Linked DNA regions of Massilia sp. METH4. The protein of the gene in region 1 interacts with the protein of each later gene in a pairwise test. Links are inferred from orthologs where the notes say so. Each region holds a gene or a part of one and is shown on either strand. Other genes may lie near its edges.

The links. Proteins that work in one complex are often made in the same cells at the same time.
Region 2: the proteins of V6Z91_RS28860 (region 1) and V6Z91_RS13950 interact in binary tests that used the Escherichia coli proteins (3 or more experiments, as listed by UniProt). The link is inferred for Massilia sp. METH4 from one-to-one orthologs.

The regions. Positions count from the first base shown.
Region 1 is NZ_CP146614.1:6,651,945-6,659,055, forward strand. The notes cover bases 2,421-5,473. They hold V6Z91_RS28860 (GNAT family N-acetyltransferase), read right to left. Parts: upstream 5,121-5,473; coding sequence 2,721-5,120; downstream 2,421-2,720. Other genes in these bases: V6Z91_RS28855 (hypothetical protein), read right to left, coding at 2,421-2,508; V6Z91_RS28865 (DUF2804 domain-containing protein), read right to left, coding at 5,125-5,473. In the rest of the region: V6Z91_RS28850 (DUF349 domain-containing protein), read right to left, coding at 1-1,803; more of V6Z91_RS28855, read right to left, coding at 1,915-2,420; more of V6Z91_RS28865, read right to left, coding at 5,474-6,117; V6Z91_RS28870 (diguanylate cyclase), read left to right, coding at 6,267-7,111. UniProt on the Escherichia coli protein: Catalyzes the acetyl-CoA-dependent acetylation of lysine residues of a large number of target proteins. Acetylates RNase R in exponential phase cells and RNase II.
Region 2 is NZ_CP146614.1:3,177,892-3,184,922, forward strand. Bases 2,691-5,663 are described here. They hold V6Z91_RS13950 (DeoR/GlpR family DNA-binding transcription regulator), read right to left. Parts: upstream 4,624-5,663; coding sequence 3,757-4,623; downstream 2,691-3,756. Other genes in these bases: V6Z91_RS13940 (sugar ABC transporter ATP-binding protein), read right to left, coding at 2,691-2,731; rhaS (rhamnose ABC transporter substrate-binding protein), read right to left, coding at 2,735-3,703; V6Z91_RS13955 (bifunctional rhamnulose-1-phosphate aldolase/short-chain dehydrogenase), read left to right, coding at 4,961-5,663. Outside these bases: V6Z91_RS13930 (ABC transporter permease), read right to left, coding at 1-183; V6Z91_RS13935 (ABC transporter permease), read right to left, coding at 189-1,184; more of V6Z91_RS13940, read right to left, coding at 1,181-2,690; more of V6Z91_RS13955, read left to right, coding at 5,664-7,031. UniProt on the Escherichia coli protein: Represses ulaG and the ulaABCDEF operon. Two ulaR binding sites have been identified in each promoter.

The DNA.
Region 1 (7,111 bases):
GAATTTCTGCCACAGCGCCTGTTCCTGGCGCCGCTCCAGCGGCAGCGCCTTCGCATGGCCCTGCCACGCTTCCTGCAGGCCGCGCAGCGTGTCCACCGTGTGCCGGTCGGCCGGATCGAGCTTGTAGACTTCCTCGATCAGCTGCTCGCGGCGCGCCACCTCGATCTTGCGCTGTTCCTCGAGCGGGGCCATCAGGGTTTCCATCGCCTTGCCGAAGGCGGTGTCGAGCCGCTTCTTGTCCTTGCGGTCGATCGTGCCCAGCCGGCTCCACGCCTGGCGCAGGCGCTGCGAGCTGGAGGCCAGGCTGCGCCAATCCTCGCGGGCCGCCGGCGAATCGGCGATCAGCGCATTCACCTCGTCCACCAGGGCCTGCGCCCTGGCGGCATTGGCATGGCGCTCATCGGCCAGGTGGCGGAAGTGCGCCGCGGCCGGCGCATAGGCGGCCGTGCAGGCCGCATCGAATTTCTCCCACAGGCTCTTCGGCGCCGCGCCGGACACGCTGTCCAGCGCCTTCCACCGTTCGCGCATCGCGCTGACCTTCTTGGCCAGTTCGCTCATCGACAGGTTTTGCGCCGGCAGCTCTTCCACGGCGTGCACCAGCTCCTCGCGCGACACATTGCCGCCCCAGCGGGCCCAGGCCGACAGGCGCTTGAATTCGGCGCGTACGTGCGCGAGGCGTTCCGATTGCTGGGCCGTCAGGCGGCCCGTCTTGCTTTCCTTCAGCGTCTTGTCGTGCTCGGCGGCCACGTGCAGCTGGCCCTGGGCCAATGCCGCTTCCATCGCGTCGACCAGCGCCATGAAGCGCTCGTTCGCCTCGCGGTCGGCCGGGGTGATTTTCTTTTCCTTGGGCGGGCGCTGCGGGGCAACCGCCGGCGCGTTCGCCCCGTCGGTCGCGGGCTCGTCATGCGCCACGCCCTCCTGCCCATCGGCCTGGCCGGCCGCCTGCTCGGGCTGGGGCTCGCCCGCAGCGGCAGGCGCGGGGGCAGGAGCAGGAGCGGGAGCGGGCGGCTCGGCCACGGGTGCCGCGCGCACGAGCGCGGCACGGGCAGCCTCGAGCGCCGCTTCCACATCCGTGCGCAGGTGCCGCGGCAGCGACGCGTGTTCGGGTGCCGCCAGCCGCGCGGCATGCTCGGCGGCCAGGCGTTCCAGTTCCTGCGCGGCTTCCTCGCCGCCCGGGGCGGCGGCCAGCTTGCGCAGCGCGGCCAGCGCGTCGATCGTGGCGCGCTGCAAGTCCACCTGCGCTTCGAGGCGTGCGCTCAGCGCGGCGCGTAGCCGGTCGAACTCGGCTGCCAGTTCCGGCGGCGCATCGATCACTTTCCACAGGCGGTCAAGGTCGGCCACCAGGTTCGGCGTCAGCTTCTCGTCCTGCAGCAGGCGCTGGGCCTGGGAAATGCTGGCCTCGGCCTGGCGCTGTTCCATCTGGCGGTGGCGGATCGCGTCAAGCCGGGCCTGCATCAGCTTGGCCACGCGCCGGTCCGTATTGCGCACGGCCTGCTGCACCTGTTCCAGCGCGGCCTGTGACACCACGTGCTCGGCCGCGGCCAGCCGCACATCCGCGAACTCGCTCTGCAGGATCAGCTCGACGGCAGCGGCTTCGTTACCCGCGAGCGCACGGGCGGCCGCGGCCTGCTCGGCGCGGCGCGCTTCCTTGCCGTCCTGGCCGCCCTGGCCGCCCTGCCCGCCAGCCGCGCCCCTGCTTGCGCCGCCACCTTTGTCGCCGCGGCCGCCCTCCGCGTTCTGCCCCTGCGCGGCCTGCGGATCGGTGCCCTTGTCGCCGGGCCGCTTGAAGAGGAATTCAAACATGATGTGCTATGGATGGATCAAAACCGCCATCATAGCGCAGCACCGCTTCGAGCGGCGTCGCGACCTGCGGCCGAGACCGCCAGACCACCGGGCTGCCGGTACGCCGGGCCGTCAATCGCCCGCGGCGCGCTGGAGCGGCTCGCCCGCCGCGCGCGGCAGCGCGCGGGCGCGGGCCCGCACGGCCGGCATGCGGATGTCGATCGAGGCGACCGGTTCGGCCGGCGGCGCCAGCCGCGGCACCAGCGAAATCACGTCGGCCTCCTCGCCATTGCGGCGCGCCTCGGCCACTTGCGCGTCGTGCGCCAGCAGCTTGTTGGCGATCGCGAACCAGGCCTCGCCACAGATAGTGCTGCGGGCGATTGCGAACAGTTCCTGCTCTTCCTTTTCCAGCCTTTGCAGCAAGGCCGTGCAAAAACTGTCGACGGCATTGCAGAACGACGATACGTGCTCGGCGGCATGTGCCTCGCCTTGCGGCTGTTCCACGCCATCCTTCAGGCGCCGCACCACGTCGAGCGCCAGGGCGTTCAGGCGCGACAGTTCATCGAGCAACTGGTCGGCGCGCTGGGTCGCCTGGCGCAGGGCCGGGATCAGGTACAGCTCCACCTTGCGCCAGCTGCACGCCTGATACAGCCGTTCCAGCGTTTCGCATGCGTATTCAAGCTGGGACAGCGTCAGGCTGTGCTGCCGCGTCAGTGTCGATTGCACATATTTCTGGAAAGAAAGCAAACTGAGCCGAACATTGGCTTGTTCGACGGACAGCGCAACCAGAGCATAAGTGGCCGTTAACATTCTCGCTCCCGGGAAGACGGATAAAACGCGACTGGCTGAGAAAGGCCGCGTGGAAACACAGAGTGTAAATAAGAGCGACACAGCCGCTTTGACACAGCGCAAGGTTGGCTACGGAGTTTCCGAGCTCGCTAGGATGTTTTCCCATGCAAGGGTATGGTCAGCAAGACAGTGCCCGCCTCGCCGCCGGGCTGCACCGTGCCGCCGAAACGACGCACAAGTTTCTGCACTCCAACATTCTCGGCCAGCGCATCGCCCGCCAGCGTTTCCGTGCCGCGCGCCCGGAAGTAGTCGACCAGCTTGCGGAACAGGATCACGCCCAGCCCCCGGCCTTTCAGGTCGGAACGCACGGTGATCGCGAACTCGGCGCGGCGGTTGTCCGGGTCCGCCACGGCGCGCACCACACCCAGCGTTTCGGGCTGGCCGTCCGCCCCCGTGCGGGTGGCGATGAAGGCCATGGCCCGGTCGTAGTCGATCTGCGTGAGCCGGGCCAGCTGGGCCGGCGGCAGTTCGCGCAGCGCCGAGAAGAAGCGCAGCCGCACGTCCTCCGGGTCCAGCGCGGCAAAGAAGCGCATGTGGGCTGGCGCATCCTCCGGGCGGATCGGCCGCAGCACCAGCGCGGCGCCCTGCCAGTCGACCGTCTCGGCCAATGCCTGCGGATAGGGGCGGATCGCCATCGCGCTTTCCGGCCGCGGCGGGCCGAGCACGATGCGCGCGGCGCCGGCCGTCACGGTGGACGCCGCGCCGGCCGCCGGCGCCGGCAGCACCGGGTCCAGTTCCAGCTCCACCACTTCGCACAGGTCGGTCACCAGGTCGGCCACCTGCACCAGCGCGCGGCAGACCGCTTCCGCGTCGGCCAGCGCGCCGCCGGCGCGCGTGCGCGCCACGATGTCGCGCGCCAGCACCATGTTCAGCGGCGGCAGCCCGGCGGCGCGGTCGCGCGCGACCCGTCCCGCGGCACCCCCCAGGCCGAATTCGAGCGCGGGCCCGAACACCGGGTCCATGTGCACGGCAATGCGCAGCGGCGGCGTGTCGTCGGCGCGCGCATCGTTGCCGGTTGCGCCCACCGCCAGGCCGTATGCCCCGAGCACCGTGGCGCACTCGCCGTCGTCCAGCACGGCCCGGCCGGCCCGGCGCGCGCCCGCGACGATTGCACGCGCGGCCCCGCGCCCGGCCTCGCCAGTGGCCGGCACCCCGGCCGGCACTTCGATCAGCAAGGCCTGGTTGCGGCGGTACTGCACCACCTGGCGGAACGCACGCACGGCCTTTTCCGGCGTGTCGTAGGTGGCCAGTCCGGCGTCGGCGAACACGGCCCGGGCCTCGGTCGCTTCCTCGCCGCCCAGCCAGCACGACAGCACGGTCTGGCGCGCCGCGCGCACCAGGGGTACCAGCGCGCGCGCCACGTCGCGGCTGCCGGCGGCGGGGGTGGGCACGTGCACCAGCAGCAGCGCGTCGGCCTGCGGCTCGTCCAGCAGCGCGCGCACGGCCGCCACGTGCCGTGCCGTGTCGGCCAGCGTGCCGATGTCGAGCGGGTTGGCCGGGGCCACGCCTTCGGCCGCGAGGGGCTTCAGGGCGCGCAGCGTGGCCGGCGCCAGCTGCGCGAGGCGCCCGCCCGTCCATGCCAGCGCATCGGTGGCCAGCAGGCCCAGGCTGAAGGCATTGCTGACGACGGCCAGGCGTTCGCCGGCGAGCGGCCGGGCGCGCGCGACCGTCTGCACCGCGTCGAACAGGTCGGCCGACGAGTACACGCGCAGCATGCCGGCGCGCCGGATCGCCGCATCGACGACGCGGTCGGCGCCGTCGTCCGGCCCCGCGCCGCGCCCGGACTTCAGCACCACCACCGGCTTGCCGCGCGCGGCGATGCGGGCGGCCGACATGAACTTGCGCGCTCCCGCCACGCTTTCGATGTGCAGCACGATGGCCTGGGTGTCGGTGTCACCGGCCAGCCAGTCGAGCAGGTCGGCCACGTCCACGTCGCCCCCCTCGCCCACCGACACCACGCGCGAAAAGCCGATCTGGTGTTGCCGCGCCCAGTCCAGCACGGCCGTCATCAACATGCCCGACTGCGACACGAAGGCGGTGCGCCCCTGCCGCGCGCCGGTATGGGCCACGCTGGCGTTGACGCCGGCCGCCGGCCCGATCAGGCCGATGCCGCCGGGGCCGAGAATGCGCAGCAGGTGCGGCCGCGCCGCCTTCAGCATCGCCGCGCGCAGGGCCGGCGGCAATGCCGTGAGCACGATCGCCGCGCGGGTGCCGCGCGCGCCCAGGTCGGCGACCAGGCCCGGCACCGTGTCGGCCGGCGTGCAGATCACGGCCAGGTCGGGCGCGGCCGGCAGCGCCGCCACCCGCGCGTAACACGGAATGCCCAGCAGCTCGCCGTACTTCGGATTGACGGGCCACAGCGCGCCGGCGAAGCCGCTGGCCGCCATATTGTCCAGCACCGTGGTACCGATCCGCCCCGGCTTTCGCGACGCCCCGATCACCGCCACCGAGCGCGGTTCGAACAGGCGGTCCAGGTGGCGGATGCTCATGGGTTCACCAGCGCGCGAAATGCTGCTCGGTCACGCCGGCCAGCTGCGCCACCATGCGCTTGGGCGCATCGGGACTGCTCCTGACCCAGCCGGAGAAGGTGCCGAACGGCTGCACGTAGCGGCTGGCGGCGATGCGCAGGTTGCGCGCTTCGCGCCGCGCGGCAAGGGGCGTGAACATGAGGTCCAGGCAATCGTCCTCGGTAAACACGCGCCACGGTTCCAGGGGTTCCTTGCCGTCGTGGACGAAGCGGGCCGCCGCCAGCGGGTACACGCCGCCGTCGAGCCACAGCGCGTTTTCCTGCGCGCCGAAATGGCCGGCCTGCAGGTTGAAGCCCAGCATGGCATCGTGGCCCGAAGCCCAGCGCCAGGCCGTCTGGCGCGCCAGCAGGCCGTTCGAGTAGTCGATGCTGGCGATACCGCCCTGCAGCGGATATTCGCCGCGCCACGTGCGCACTTCGCCTTCCAGCGGCAGACCCGGAGTCTTTTGCGTGGCGTGCACGGCGCCGCCCGGCACGGCGCCGCAGGCGACCAGCGCCGGCGCCGGCGCGGCGCCGAAGCTGGCATCGATCTCCAGCCACGGGCTGCGCAGCGACAGCCCCTGCGGCCCAAGGTCGATGAACACGCCCTTGCGCGAAAACGTGCTGGTACCGGTGCCGTCACGCGCCAGGGTGGCCGAGAAGCGCCCCGGCAGGCCGTCCTGCGAGAAGTTGGCCAGCATGTCGCCGTCGCCGCGTTCGAACGCAAAGGCGAAGCAGGTCGTCATCCACCCCAGGTCGACGATGGCGACCGAACAGAACATCTGTTCCGCGACCAGTGCCGCGTAATGCCAGCGCTTGTGGTGCAGCCGGCGCCACAGCGCGCCGTGCGCGTACGGCGGCGCCAGCCGCTCCCAGTCGCAGCCGCGCAGGATGCCGGCATGGCGGCCCAGCGCGGGGCGGCCGTCGGCGCCGACGATGCGTTCCGGCGCCGGCGGCAGCACTGCGATGGGCGCGGTCATGGGGCGGGCATCTTGCATGGCAACGTAGGGTTCAATCCGGCAAACGGTGGTCGATGGTGAAGCGAGCCATTCTAATGGATGTCGGGCGCGCGCCGCCGCATGGCTGCCGAGGGCAAAATACCGGAAGGTAAGTAACCAGCGGGGAACGGGTGGCGAAGGAAGGAACGAGCGCGCTGCGCAAGCTGTACCGGGCGATGCTGCTGCCGGCGTTCGCGGCCGTGCTGTTGGCGGCCATGTGGGCCGCCGCCTGGTGGCAGATACGGCAGGAGCAGGCCGACGCACGGCATGAAGCCGTGCTGCTGGGCCATGCGCAGGCGCGCACCCTGGCCGAGAACACCGGCTTCGTGCTGCGCCAGGCCGACCATGCCACCCAGCTCTTCAAGCTGAAGTTCGAGGAGACCGAGGGCGCGCTGCGTTTGCCGGAGTTCACGCGCCGCAACGGCCTGCTCGCTTCGCTGCTGCCGGCCCAACTGGCGCTGCCGCTCGCGCTGTACGGGCCGGACGGCCGGCTGGTCGACAGCATGCATGGGGCATTCTCCCCGCAGGCGGCGGGCGAAGGCTGGTTCCGCGCCCTGGCCGGCGCGGATGGCGACAAGGCCCGGTTCTCCACACCCGTCGTCGAGGCGGCGGCGAGGGAATGGCGCATTCGCGTCGCCCGCCGTCTCGATGGCGCCGGCGGGGGCTTCGCCGGCGCCATCGTGATGCTGGTGGACCCCGCCATGTTCATCGAGGACTATGACCGGCTGGACCCCGGCCCCGGCGGCTTCGTGGGCCTGCTGGGCCGCGATACCGGCCTGTCCACCAGCCGCGTCGACGAGCGCGTGTTCAACGACGATACGCTGACGTTCGGCCCGGCCCGGCGGCCGGCCGATCCGGATGAGGTGGCGCCGCGCCACCCGGTCGACGGCACCCCGCGCATCTACGCGGCACGCGACATGCCGCGCTACGCCCTCACGGCCGTGGTCGGCCATGCCGAGTCGCATGCGCTGGCGCG
Region 2 (7,031 bases), 3.5 Mb from region 1 along the record:
CGGATCGAGGAAGTGCGGCAGCAGCATGCCGTTCGTGACGATCGCCAGCAGGAGAAGCAGGGCGAGCAGGGTTTCCCACCTGCCCAGCACACCCTTGATGCCGAGGCGCGGCTGGTCGAGGATCGTGTAGCGCGAGCCGCCGGTCGATGGCGATGGATTGGTTGGATTGGTCGTGGCGGTCATGGTATTCACGCGGCGGCACTCCGGGCGGAATGATTTTCGAGATGCAGCGGCAGGATCTGCCGGCCTTCCTTCTTGCGGTCGCGGGCATTGATCAGCACGGCGACGAGGATCACGGCGCCCGTCAGCGCGCTTTGCCAGAACGGCGACACTTTCACCACCGGCAGCGCATTGCCGATCACGGCCAGGAACAGCGCGCCCAGCACCGCGCCGGCCACGGAACCCGTGCCGCCGGCGATATTGATGCCGCCGATCACGCACGCGGCGATCACGGTGAATTCAAAGCCGTAGGCGATCTCCGTGTAAGCCACCGCGTAGCGCGCCACCCACAGGTAGCCGCACACGCCGGCCACCAGGCCGGATATCCCGTAGGTCCACAGCAGGCGCTTCGCCATCGGGATACCCACGTAGCGGGCGCACGAAGGCGCATTGCCGACGGCATACAGGTCGCGGCCGAAGCGGCTGTGGCCCGCGAGGTACCACGCGGCCAACACAGCCAGGACAGCGATCCACACGAGATTGGTCACGCCCAGGAATCGGGCGAGCGGGAAGGCGATGAACGCTTCCGGCATCTGGTGCGACGACACCCAGGCGCCGCCGGAGAGCACGAACACCATGCCCCGGTACACGCTCATCGTGCCCAGGGTGACGACGATGGCCGGCAAGTCCAGGTAGCCGATCAGGTAGCCGTTGACGAGGCCCAGCACGAGCCCGAGCGCGGCGGCGGCCAGCACGATCACCGGCAGAGGCAGGTCGGGATTGTGCGACGCCAGCAGGGCGGCCGCCATGCCGGACAGCGCCAGGTTCGACGCCACCGACAGGTCCACGCCGCGCGTGACGATCACCAGCATCTGCGCCAGCGCCAGCATGATGAGGAGGGTACTGTCCGTCAGCAGGTTCGCCAGGCTCGCACCGGTAATGAACACCGGGGCCCGCAGGCCCACGGCAATGATCAGCACGACGATCGACGCCGCCAGCAGCAATTCACGTTTCATGGCCTTCATGCCGCCTCCTCCAGCACGGCGCCCGAGGCCGCCGCGCAAACATTCTCCGGTGTGGCCTCGCCACGCGCATACACGCGCTCGACGCGGCCCTGGTGCATCACCACGATGCGATCGGATAACCCCAGCACCTCGGGCAGTTCGGACGACACGAGGATCACCGACAGCCCCTGTTTGACCAGTTCGCCGACGAAGCGGTGCACCGCGGCCTTGGAGCCGATGTCGATGCCCTTCGTGGGTTCGTCCAGGATGATCACTTTCGGGTTCGTGGCCAGCCACTTGCCCAGTACGACTTTCTGCTGGTTGCCGCCCGAGAGTTCGGCAACGTTCTGGCGCAGGTGGTGCGCCTTCAGCTCCAGCTGCTCGCTGTACAGCCGCGCCACGTTCAGCGATTCCCGCTTCGCCTTGCGGCCGCGCAGGAACCAGCCCAGCTTGTCCAGGATCGGCAGCGTGATGTTGTGCAGGATCGGCATCGTCAGATGCGCGCCCTGGTGCTGGCGGTCTTCGGGCACGTAGGCAATGCCATGGGCGATGCCGTCGGCCGCGCAGGAAATGTTCACCTGCCTGCCCTCGATCGTGACGGTGCCGCGCGAAGGCTTCGTCAGGCCGAACAGCGCCTGCATGACTTCGGAGCGGCCGGCGCCCACCAGGCCGTAGAAGCCGAGGATTTCACCCTTCCTCAGGGAGAACGACACGTCGTCGAATTCGGTCGGGTGGCAGAAGTTCTTCACTTCGAGCAGGGTGGCGCCCGGCGTCACGTCCGCCTTCGGGTAAGCCTGCGTCACGGCGCGGCCCACCATCAGCGCCACCAGCTCGCCCTCGGTGATATCGGCCAGCACGCCCTCGGTGATGTACTGGCCGTCGCGCAGCACCGTGTAGCGATCGGCCACCGCGTAGATTTCGTCGAACTTGTGGGTGATGAAGATGATCGCCGTGCCGGCGGCCTTCAGCTGGTTGATGATGCGGTACAGCTCACCGATCTCGCGCTGCGACAGCGCGGCGGTCGGCTCGTCCAGGATCACCACGCGCGCATCCTGCGACAGGGCGCGGGCGATTTCCACGAAGTGGCGCTGCGCCACCGACAGATCCTTCACCTTCGTGCGCACCGGTAGCGGTACCTCGAGGCGCGCAAACAATGCCTCGGCTTCCTTCTCGATGCGGCCCCAGTCGATGCGGCCGCCCTTTTGCGGCTGGCGCCCTACGTAGATGTTTTCGGCCACGGTGAGCTCGTCGAACATCACGCTTTCCTGGTGCACGGCCGTGATGCCGGCTTCCATCGCGTCCTGCGCATTGGCGAACCGCACCGGCTGGCCGTTCAGCGTGATGGTGCCTTCGTCCGGCTGGTAGATGCCGGTCAACGTCTTGACGAGCGTGGACTTGCCGGCGCCGTTCTCGCCCAGGAGGGCCATCACTTCGCCGGGGCGCACCGTGAGCGCCATCTTGTTCAGCGCCGTGATGCCGCCGAAGCGCTTGCAGATGCCCTCGAGGCGCAGGACGGGCTCACCTGCCGGGATCGTGCTCCCGGCAGGGGTGTTCTTGGTCTCTTGCATGGCTTAGAAAATCTTCGCGAATTGGTCGACGTTGTCGCGGTTGTACGTGAACGGTTCGGCCATCGCGGCTTCTCCCTTCGCGTCGATCGCGATGCTGCCCATGCGGCCCGCGGCGATCTTGCCGCCCGCCTTCGCGTCCGGCGCGCCCTTGACGAAGTCATACGCGGCATAGGTGGCCGCGTAGCCCAGGTCGATCGGGTTCCAGATCGCAAATTCCTTCACGGCGCCCGACTTCACGTGGCCGGCCATCTCCGAAGGCAGGCCCAGGCCCGTGACGAACACCTTGCCGACCACGTTCTCGTCGACCACGGCCTTCGAGGCGGCCACGATGCCGACCGTGGTGGGCGCGATGATCGCCTTCAGGTTCGGGTAGCTGCGCAGCAGGCCGATCGCCTCGCGGTAGCTCTTGTCGGACTGGTCGTCGCCGTAGGTAACGGTCACGAGCTTGAGCTTCGCGAAGTCGGGCTTCTTCAGCTCGGCCTTCATCTGCTCGATCCAGATGTTCTGGTTCGTCGCCTGCGCCGAGGCGGAAAGGATGGCGATCTCGCCTTCGCCGCCGATCGAATCGGCCGCCATCTGCAGCTGCTTGCGGGCGATCAGTTCGGCGTTCGAGGGATTGAGCTGCATGAGCCGGCCTTCCTGCGCCAGGCCGCTGTCGAAGGACACCACCTTGATGCCGCGCTGCATGGCTTTCTTGGCGATCGGCACCAGCGCGTTCGGATCGTTGGCGGAGATGACGATCGCATTCACCTTCTGGCTGATCAGCGAGTTGACGATCTCGATCTGGCCCTCGGCCGACGGCGTGGTCGGCCCCGTATAGATGATCTCCACGTCCTTCAGCTGCGCGGCGGCTTCCTTGGCGCCCGTGTGGGCCGCGTCGAAGAAGCCGTTGCCCAGGCTTTTCACGACCATCGCGATCCTGATCTTTTCGCCGGCGGCCGGAGCGCTACCCTTGTCGCCGCAACCCGTGATGCCGGTGACGCCGAACGCGGCGATCAGCGCCGCGCAGATAAAAGTCTTGCGTTTCAATGTGCAGCCTCCGGGTGGAACAGCGAATTGGCGGACAGGTCGAAGCCGTGCGAGAACTGCATGGAGGCGACCTGGCTCGGCACGGGCTCCGGGGCCACGGTCACGACCTTCACGCCGGATTGCTCGAGCAGCTGCACGGCGGAGTCGGACGCATAGGTATCCGTGATCACGCAGGACACGCGATCCAGGCCGCACAGGATCAGGCCGGCTTTCTTGGCAAACTTGGAGCTGTCCGCCAGCACGATCAATTCCTCGGCCTGGCCGATCAGGCGCTTCTCGGCCTGGATCAGCAGCGGGTCCGCTTCCATCAGGCCCAGCAGCGACAGGCCGTACACGCTCATGAACATCTTGGCCGCGTAATGGTGCTGGGTGATGTCGTTGTCGAACGGCGAAAGGATCACGTTCTGCTCACGGTACACCTTGCCGCCCGGGAGGATCACTTCGTTTTCCGACGACAGCAGCAGGCGCTCGGCCATCAGGAAAGAGTTGGTGAGGATCTTCAGGTGCTTGTCGACCAGAAAGTCCGCCATCATGAACGTGGTGGTGCCACCGTTGATGACGATCGTTTCGCCCTCCTCGCACATGCCGGCCGCATGGCGGGCAATCGCGCGCTTGCGGTCCGCGAAGCACTGGATGTTGTGCTCGAAGGTTTCGCTGGTGAGGGTGAGGTTGCGCTTTTTCTGGGCCAGGTTGGCCGCGCCGCCGCGGGTGCGCGTGAGCAGGTTGCGCGCGGCCAGCCAGCTGATGTCGCGCCGCACCGTGGCGGGGGAAGCGCTCAGCCATTCGACCAGTTGAGGGACGCTCGCGGTCTGGTGCTCGGCGAGCAGTTTGAGCAAACGTTTACGGCGCTTGTGATTCACCATGTTTCCGTCTCCTTGTCGTGATCCTACTGCGCGGCGGATGCCGTGCGTGGTCTATTTATTAATGGCAAGGCTAACCCTTAAGAAAGCCTTAGGTCAATCACCCTGTAATCATATGTGTGATTTTTTCCAAATTTGCTTGTCACGTTTTGCTCAAACCGATCAACCATATGATTAATTCATTCTTGGTCACGATGTTGATCGCTTGTGCATTGACACCCCTGGGGCCCCTGATTTCTACTGACTCCCGCTTGTTCCGCCGGCTTGATCACGCGAACCGCGAAACGATCACGGCCCGGGCGCGGGACAAAACCGAATGCAAATCAACGATGGAGACCACATGAACCAACCGAAGCAGAAACAGCCCATCACGTCGCTGTGGGATGACGCGAAGGCCGCAACGATGAGCGAACCGGAGCTGCTGCTGTACCGCTCCAATTTGCTGGGCTCGGACCTGCGCATCACCAACTTCGGCGGCGGCAACACGTCCGCCAAAGTGATGATGGAAGACCCGCTGACGGGTCAAGAGGTCGAAGTACTGTGGGTGAAGGGCTCGGGCGGCGACCTGGGCAGCATCAAGCTGGACGGCTTCTCGACGCTGTACCTGGACAAGCTGCACGCCCTGAAGAACCGCTACCGCGGCCTGGAGCACGAAGACGAGATGGTGGGCTATTTGCCGCACTGCACGTTCAACCTGAACCCGCGCGCCGCCTCAATCGACACGCCGCTGCACGCCTACATCAACAAGAAGCATGTGGACCACATGCACCCGGATTCGGTGATCGCCATCGCCGCCACCGCCAACAGCCGCGCGCTGACGGAAAAGATCTTCGAGGGCGTGCTGGGCTGGCTGCCCTGGAAGCGCCCCGGCTTCGACCTGGGCCTGGACCTGGAAAAGCTGTCGACCGAGCAGCCGCACCTGAAGGGCATCATCCTGGAAGGCCACGGCCTGTTCACGTGGGGCGACACGGCCAAGGAAGCGTATGAAACCACGCTGGCGATCATCAAGCGCGCCGAGGAATGGCTGGAAGCGAACATCGCCCAGCCGGTGTTCGGCGGCCAGAAGTACCAGCCATTGCCGGCCGCCGAGCGCGCCGCCTTCGCCGCCAAACTGATGCCTCTGCTGCGCGGCAAGATCAGCAAGACCGAATACAAGCTGGGCCACTTCGAGGATTCCGACACGATCCTGGAATTCGTCAACTCGCAGGACCTGGAACCGCTGGCCGCGCTGGGCACGTCCTGCCCCGACCACTTCCTGCGCACGAAGATCCGTCCGTTCGTCGTCGACTTCGACCCGACCAGGCCCGACTTCGACGCCGTGGCCGCCGGCCTGGACGCCGCCCTGGAAGCCTACCGCGCCGACTACACGGCCTACTACAACCGCTGCAAGCGCGACAATTCGCCGGCAGTGCGTGACGCCAACCCGATCATCTACCTGATCCCGGGGGTGGGCATGCTGTCGTTCGCGAAGGACAAGGCGACCGCCCGTATCGCCGGCGAGTTCTACGTCAACGCGATCAACGTGATGCGCGGTGCGAACGGCGTCGACAAGTACGTGGGCCTGCCGGAACAGGAAGCGTTCGACATCGAATACTGGCTGCTCGAAGAAGCCAAGCTGCAGCGCATGCCCAAGCCGAAGTCGCTGGCCGGCCGCATCGCTGTCGTCACCGGCGGCGCCGGCGGTATCGGCCAGGCGGTGGCGAAGCAGCTGCTGTCCGAAGGCGCCTGCGTGCTGCTGACCGACATCGACGGCGGCGCCCTCGAGGAGGCGAAAAGCTCCCTGGCAAAGGTGGCCGGCAAGGACAACGTGGCCACGATCACGGGCAACATCACCAGCGAAGAGCAAGTGGAAGCCGTGTTCGCGGAATCGGCGCTGCGCTTCGGCGGCGTGGACCTGTTGATCTCCAACGCCGGCATCGCTTCCTCGGCACCGCTGGAAGACACCACGCTGGAAGTGTGGGACCGCAACCAGGACATCCTGGTTAAGGGCTACTTCCTGGCCAGCCGCGCCGCCTTCCGCATGATGAAGACGCAGCAGCTGGGCGGTTCGATGGTGTTCGTCGCCTCGAAGAACGGCCTGGTTGCCTCGGCCGGCGCATCGGCCTACTGCACCGCGAAAGCCGCCGAGATCCACCTGGCGCGCTGCGTGGCGCTGGAAGGCGCGCCGCACGGCATCCGCGTCAACGTGGTCAACCCCGACGCCGTCATCCGCGGTTCGAAGATCTGGGATGGCAAGTGGAAGCAGGAACGCGCCGCATCGAACAAGATCGAGGCGGACGACGTGGAAGCGTTCTACCGCGACCGCAGCATGCTGAAGCGCTCGGTGCTCCCGGAAGATATCGCCGAAGCCGTGTACTTCCTGTCCAGCGACAAGGCCGCGAAGAGCACCGGCAACGTGCTGAACGTGGATG